DNA from 3 places in the Brevibacillus sp. FW301-21C12A genome. Region 3 is predicted to be linked to each of the others. Evidence: riboswitches for the same ligand, from Rfam matches in the RefSeq annotation. Region 3 holds a riboswitch; each other region holds the start of a gene.
What was found. Region 3 has a riboswitch for S-adenosylmethionine ahead of metK (methionine adenosyltransferase). Riboswitches for the same ligand answer to the same signal wherever they lie in the genome.
Positions count from the first base shown of each region.

Region 1: linked by a shared signal. The riboswitch ahead of metH (methionine synthase) and the one ahead of metK (methionine adenosyltransferase) in region 3 are both predicted to bind S-adenosylmethionine.
Region 2: linked by a shared signal. The riboswitch ahead of AC3WQH_RS22520 (sugar ABC transporter substrate-binding protein) and the one ahead of metK (methionine adenosyltransferase) in region 3 are both predicted to bind S-adenosylmethionine.

Region 1 is NZ_JBYTBG010000002.1:123,082-125,348, reverse strand. It holds gene metH (methionine synthase) at 1-707, opposite strand, end outside; SAM riboswitch class I at 825-926, opposite strand; gene AC3WQH_RS02180 (YjcZ family sporulation protein) at 1,137-1,244, shown strand; gene AC3WQH_RS02175 (hypothetical protein) at 1,241-1,519, opposite strand; gene AC3WQH_RS02170 (hypothetical protein) at 1,733-2,227, shown strand.
Region 2 is NZ_JBYTBG010000052.1:23,460-25,726, forward strand. It holds gene AC3WQH_RS22515 (sugar ABC transporter ATP-binding protein) at 1-24, opposite strand, end outside; gene AC3WQH_RS22520 (sugar ABC transporter substrate-binding protein) at 102-1,124, opposite strand; SAM riboswitch class I at 1,242-1,362, opposite strand; gene AC3WQH_RS22525 (ATP-binding protein) at 1,565-2,267, shown strand, end outside.
Region 3 is NZ_JBYTBG010000046.1:18,206-20,472, forward strand. It holds gene AC3WQH_RS21410 (polysaccharide deacetylase family protein) at 1-94, opposite strand, end outside; gene metK (methionine adenosyltransferase) at 239-1,450, opposite strand; SAM riboswitch class I at 1,583-1,683, opposite strand; gene AC3WQH_RS21420 (S8 family peptidase) at 1,888-2,267, opposite strand, start outside.

The sequences.
Region 1 (2,267 bases), on a different contig from region 3:
TGGTCGCGCATAAATTCCGGCCCTGTCGCACAGTTCAGGCCGATCGTCACGGGCTTCAGGTGCTCAAGCGAGATGTAGAACGCTTCAATGTTTTGCCCCGCCAAAGTCGTACCCATCGGCTCGATCGTTCCGGACAGCATCACCGGCAGTTCTACGTTCAGTTCTTCAAACGCCTGGCGAATGCCGATCCCGCCTGCCTTGACGTTCAGCGTATCCTGCGACGTCTCCAGCAACAGGACGTCCACCCCGCCGATAATCAACCCTTTTGCCTGGCGGTAGTACGACTCCACCAGTTCCTCGAAAGTGACGCCGCCTGTCAGTGCCAGCGTTTTCGTCGTCGGCCCCATCGCCCCCGCCACGTAGCGCGGCCATTCGGCTGTGGAGTAGGCATCGACTGCTTCCTTCGCCAGACGGGCAGCGGCGATATTGATTTCCAGGTCCTTGTCCGCGACATCGTATTCGGCCAACACGACCGAAGTCGCCCCGAATGTATTGGTCTCCACGATGTCCGCTCCCGCTTCCAAATATTTTTCATGGATGGAGCGAATCACATCGGGCCTGGTCAAATTCAGCAGCTCGTTGCAGCCGTCGTACGCTTCGCCGCCAAAATCATCGGCGGTCAGGTTCGCCTGCTGCAGCATGGTGCCCATCGCACCGTCCAGAATCAGAATTTTCCGGGAAAGCTGTTCGCGAAAAGTGGGTTTCATTGACGTGCTCCTTTTCTCCCTTGCGTCGGTTTATTCTCAGCCGTTTTTTGCATCAAAAAATCCTCTTCTTTGAAAGAAGAGGATTTGTCCGCGGATACACTTTGCGCCTGAACCATCCTCTCATCTTTCAAAGCACGTAGCTTTGCTGGAATTGGCACCGGATTTTAACCGGTTGCCGAGGCTTCATCAGGCCAGTCCCTCTGCCTCTCTTGATAAGAGTTGTTACTATGCTATTCATTTTTTGCTTTCAGGTTTGATGTTTGAAAGTATCTTAACACCGCGAAAAGTCTTCGTCAATTGAGAATTTGTCTATTCTTTACACTCTTCCCGCTCTTCTGCGCCCATTTTTGCGCATACCGGGCATTCGCCCACGCCAATCTGTGCGTTCGTGTATAGACTGTAGCATAACGGAAAGGAGGGGGAACAAACGTGAGTACATCTTACTGCGGACACGGCATCTTTGGAGACAGCTTCGCATTGGTGCTCGTACTGTTTATCCTGCTGGTCATTGTCGGGTGTTCGAACGACGACTGCTAAGTAAATGACAGGAAGAGGCTATCCCCCTTGCCTTGGCTTGAAGGGATAGCCTCTTTTTTCATGTCATGGACAGTGCGATCGCAGCCAGACCGCCTGCCGTAAAAGGCGACGCGCTCACGCTTGTCCACCTGGACGGTCAGGACGTCATACGGGACAGGCTTGCCGTTTTCCATCCGCTGGTCGCTGACGTTCATCCACGTTCTGTTGCGCCAATGCTCATCCGCATAAACCTCTGTCGCCTGGCGCTCGTAAACGTCGGCTTCTTCCCCCACCATCGTTTTCCAAAAGGCTTGCGCGACTTTTTCTGCTGCCGCAGGCGCGACCGTTGCCTTCTCGCCGCCATTGATCCAGCTACGGGCTTTTTGTGAGAAGCATCGTTAGTTAACTTTTTTCAACAGGATGGCACTTGACCGCTCTGCCTTCATTGTCAGAGCGAAACGCTTTTGCTATCATGAGGCTACCCAAACCGATGAAAGGAACGATCGACAATGGACGCTCTGCTCGCGCGTGAAAAGGACGAATTTCTGTCCTGTATAGAAACGATAAAAGAACTGGAAAGCTCCGAATTTGAAAGCTACTCCATCGTAAAGCATACCGAAACAGGAGAACATTATTTGCGCTACTTTTTGTCCCATATCAACCTGTCGGAAGGGGGCCGCAGGGACAACTACGATCACTTCCTGCCGATTGACTCCGATGACGTCCTGGGACTGATGTTCGGCGAGCAGCCGTACCGCTTCCCGGAAAACTGGCGCTCCCCCTACCTGCGCAGCGGCAACGACAATCGGCTCATTCCGTTTGATCCATCCGAAAACTACGATCTGGACGAGGAGGCGGCGGCCGAGCTGGCGATGGTGGAGCAACTGGAGCTTTACAAGCAGCAGTGGATGAACGCGGAAACTATGAGCGCGGAAGAAAAAGAAAAGCTGACGAAGCAATATTTCGCCGAGCTCGACAAGATTTTGAAAAAAGCCGAAGAGTAAGTTGCATCCTGGCACCAAAAACGGCTATAATGCTAGAGAA
Region 2 (2,267 bases), on a different contig from region 3:
CCCTTTCATCTGCAAGCTGGACACTTTTCGCCCCCCCTAAATAAACAAGATTCCCGTTGACAAAAGCAACGGGAATAGCCAAACCAACCAGCTCTATTTGCTTACTTGCCCCACTCTTGTACGTATTGGGACAGATCGCCCATCGTTACTTTTTTATCCTTTGGCAAGTCTTCCTGTTTGACCAGCACCGGATTCAGCTTCACGCTGTCTGGCACTTGCTCGCCTTTCATTTTTTGGAAAACGGTCTGCGCGTGAATGCGTCCGATATTCGACGGATCTACCGCTGCTGTCGCGACCCAAGGAGAGTTTGGCTCCTGGATCAGTTGCAAGTCTTCGTCGCTCAGGTCGATGCCGTACACCTTGATCTCGGTGCGTCCTGCTTGCTGGATCGCACGGGTTGCCCCTTTGGCAAATTCATCCCACGATGCCCATACGGCTGTAATGTCGCCTTTGTTCGGATACTTTTTCAAAATCGCTTCCATCTGCGCTTGCGTATCCAGCGCGGTGTTGTTCGTTGCCGAGCCAAACGCGGCGATTTCCTTGATATCCGGGTATTTTTTCAGGAATGCTTCATACGTTACCTGGCGCTTTTCCATCGGCGCAAAGCCCGCTACCCAAATTTTCACGATGTTGCCTTTGCCGCCCGTATCGGCAGCCAGCTTTTCCAGGCTCAACTCGGCCAGCTTGTTGTCATCTTGCTCGACGACAGGGACGCCCGGCAGCTTGATATCGGTGTCGAACAGCACGACCGGGATCTTTTTGTCGACCGCTTTTTGCGTGCCTTGCTGCAGCGCTTCCGCCGTACCGTGGTCAATCAGGATGCCGTCAAAATTTTGGTTCACCGCAGCGTCGAGGTTGGAGGCCATTTTCGACAAATCGGTATCTGCGTTGAATACGGTCAGCTCGCCGCCGTTTTTCTCGACTTCCTGCTTCACGCCGTTAATGTATTGGGCAGAAAACGTGCCGACGTTTTGGCGCATAATCAAGGCAATGCGCTTCGCCTTCTCGCCGCCGGAAGCGCCGCTTCCCGCCTGATTTTGGGTGTCCGCTCCCCCGCCGCAAGCGGTCAAGGCCAGCGACGCAGCCAGTACGATTGATGTGACAAGACCCAGTCTCTTTTTCATCGAAAAATCCCCCTTTTTCTTTCTTCCTGCTGAGCTTCAAGCTGAGGAGGCTACGCCCTTCCAATAGGAAAAGCCTCTTTCAACAGATGAAAGAGGCTTGATCGACAAGATTCGCGCCTCTTATCTGTCAGGTATCGCTACCTGTTGGAGTTAGCACCTTGGCTCGCAAGACGGTGATCTTGCCAGCTAGGTTGCCGGGCATCATAGGGCCATTCCCTCAGCCTTCTCTGGATAAGAGTAGTTTTTATTTTCGCAACGTTTGTATTAATATATACAGACTATAATCCTTGTTTTACCCATCTGTCAACTGGGTTTTTGAAGCTTTTGTCCTCCAAAATAATCCCAACTCGATGTCCAAATTTTGGAGGAATTATGTAAGGTCTTGTCGAAACCTTGTAGATTGAAGCAAAAGCCATGCAAATTTGCGATGGGGATGTCTAATGAGTCTACTAAAAGAACTAATCTTGCAAATGTTTTTTGCCTTGACACCGTTTGTTTTGTTCAACATCTATTACCGCGACCGGATGCGTAACTATAGCCGTTGCTTTATTCTCGTAACCAGCTCTGTCTGCATGTTTCTGGCGATGACCTTCGCTTCGAGCGTCAACGAAGGAATCATTTTCGACATCAGGCACGTCATCGTCTTTTTCGCTCTGATCTACGGCGGAGTACGAATCGCCTTGATCGTGCTGATCGAATCAGCGCTGTACCGCTTTTATCTGGGCGGCGAAGGCACCTGGGTCGCCATGCTCGTAATGGCCGCCACGTTTGCAATCTCCCTCCTGATATATCAACGCTACAAAGCCAGTTATCGGAAAACACTGTTTACTCTTTTGACGGGTGCGCTTTTTTCCCTGATAGATTTGGGGTTGACCTATCTCAATTTTCCCACCTATGTATCCCATCAGCTTCCCTATCATGTGCTTGTGATTCCCGTTCAAAATTTTGTCGGCATCTGGCTGTTGATGTCGTTATTTAGCAAATGCGTATCAGACAAGGAATTGTTCATTCGCCATGCCCAAAACGAAAAAATCGAGACGATGAGCCACGTCGCCGCTTCACTGGCGCACGAGGTGCGAAACCCGCTCACGGCCGTCAAAGGATTTTTGCGCCTGATCCAGGAGGACCCGGGAAACATTGCGA
Region 3 (2,267 bases):
TTTTTGATTGGTAAAATTCACCAATCCCCAATGCAGACATAACCAGCAATAAAGAAATAACAAATACGGTCAGGAAGAGCCTTTTGTTCGGCAAAGAAACCCCTCCTCTACTTCCTCACTAGGAGATTCGACACAGTCCTACATTTCCCCTTCGCTTAAAGCCCACCAATAACTGGAAAATTTTCCCCGTAATAAAAAAAGAGCCCAGTAGCTTTACCAGGCTCTTTCTTTGTCGTTCTTATTTTGCCAGTTGCGCAGCTTCTTGCTTCAGAACTTCTGCTTTGTCTGTTTGCTCCCAAGGAACCTTCAGGTCATTGCGTCCAAAGTGGCCATAAGCCGCTGTTTGTTTGTAGATAGGGCGACGCAGGTCGAGCTGCTTGATGATGCCAGCCGGACGCAGGTCGAAGTGTTTGCGCACCAGTTTCACCAGATCTTCTTCGGAAACGGTTCCTGTACCAAAAGTATCAACAGCGATGGATACAGGCTGCGCTACACCGATTGCGTAAGCCACTTGCACTTCGCATTTGTCAGCCAGGCCAGCAGCCACAATGTTTTTCGCTACGTAACGAGCAGCGTAAGCGCCGGAGCGGTCTACTTTTGTCGGATCTTTACCGGAGAACGCGCCGCCGCCGTGACGAGCGTAGCCACCGTAAGTGTCTACGATGATTTTGCGGCCAGTCAGACCAGCGTCCCCTTGAGGTCCGCCGATTACGAAGCGGCCAGTCGGGTTGATGAAGTATTTGGTATCAGCGTCCAGCAGCTCAGCCGGAACAACTGGTTTGATAACTTGCTCGATGAGGTCTTGCTTGATTTGCTCCAAGGTAGTCTCAGGAGCGTGTTGAGTCGAAATCACGATGGTGTCGATGCGAACTGGCTTGTCCCCATCGTACTCAACCGTTACTTGCGTTTTGCCGTCAGGACGCAGGTAGGCGAGTGTGCCGTTTTTGCGAACTTCAGTCAAGCGGCGAGCCAGCTTGTGAGACATGCTGATCGGCAGCGGCATCAGCTCAGGTGTTTCGTTGCAAGCAAAGCCGAACATCAGACCTTGGTCACCTGCACCGATCGCTTCGATCTCAGCGTCGGTCATTTTGCCTTCGCGCGCTTCCAAAGCCTGGTCTACGCCGAGAGCGATGTCAGCGGATTGCTCGCCGATCGCAGTGATTACGCCGCAAGTGTCAGCGTCAAAGCCGAACTTCGCACGATCATAACCGATCTCACGGATCGTTTCGCGCACCAGCTTTTGGATGTCCACGTACGTGTTGGTGGTGATTTCACCGGCTACGAGAACCAGCCCGGTAGTTACGGAAGTTTCGCAAGCTACGCGAGCGTTTGGATCCTTGGCCAAAATGGCGTCCAGGATGGAGTCGGAAATTTGGTCACAAATTTTATCCGGATGTCCTTCGGTTACAGACTCAGATGTGAACAGACGACGACCTTTTTGCAAAGCCATGAGAAAATACCTCCTTTGACCTCATACAAATAGTTTGGTAGCCGAGTCAGGATTTTATCGACGTAAACGCAAATAAAAAACCTTTTCCATCTTTTGGAGGAAAAGGTTTGAGCGCTTTTAGCTTCCTTCATCCTCTTATCGGCCAGAACAGATTTCCGTCCTGCTGGTTAGCACCGCTCCAGACGGTTGCCGGGCTTCATAGGGCCAGTCCCTCCGCCTGCTCTGGATAAGAGTATCCATTACGGATTATAGAATAATTGTTTTTTGAGGTGGTGTCAATAGACTTTTGCCAGAGCACCTCTTTGGCCGAAATCGCCCTGTACAAAACGCTGTTGGAATCGCCTGCGGGAAGCGTCTGAGGTGATCGAAGCCGCGTTTTCACAAGGACGATATAGCCATGCCATGCGTCTGTCGAACGCAAAGCGGAAAATTTTTTCTTACACTTGATACGATTTGGCGATTAATACAACAACCTCGGCCCGCGTAGCGCTGCCCTGTGGCTTGAAGAGCGAACCGTATCCGTTTAGCCAGTTTCTTGCCGTCAAAGCGCCGATCGCCGGTGCTGCCCAATGGCCGGCCGGAACATCGCGATAGCTCGGTGCGCTGCTGCTGTTCAGAGCCACGCCCTTCGCCCTGGCGATCATCGCGGCCATTTCCGCCCGCGAAACAGCTTGGTCAGGCTTGATCTGACTGTTTGGATACCCCTTCAAGACTCCGAGCTGATAAGCCACTCCAAGGGTGTTGTACGCCCAGTGCTTTTTTGGCAAATCAGAAAACACTTCCCGTCCGGAATACGCGCTGGCTACCTTCGAGCCGG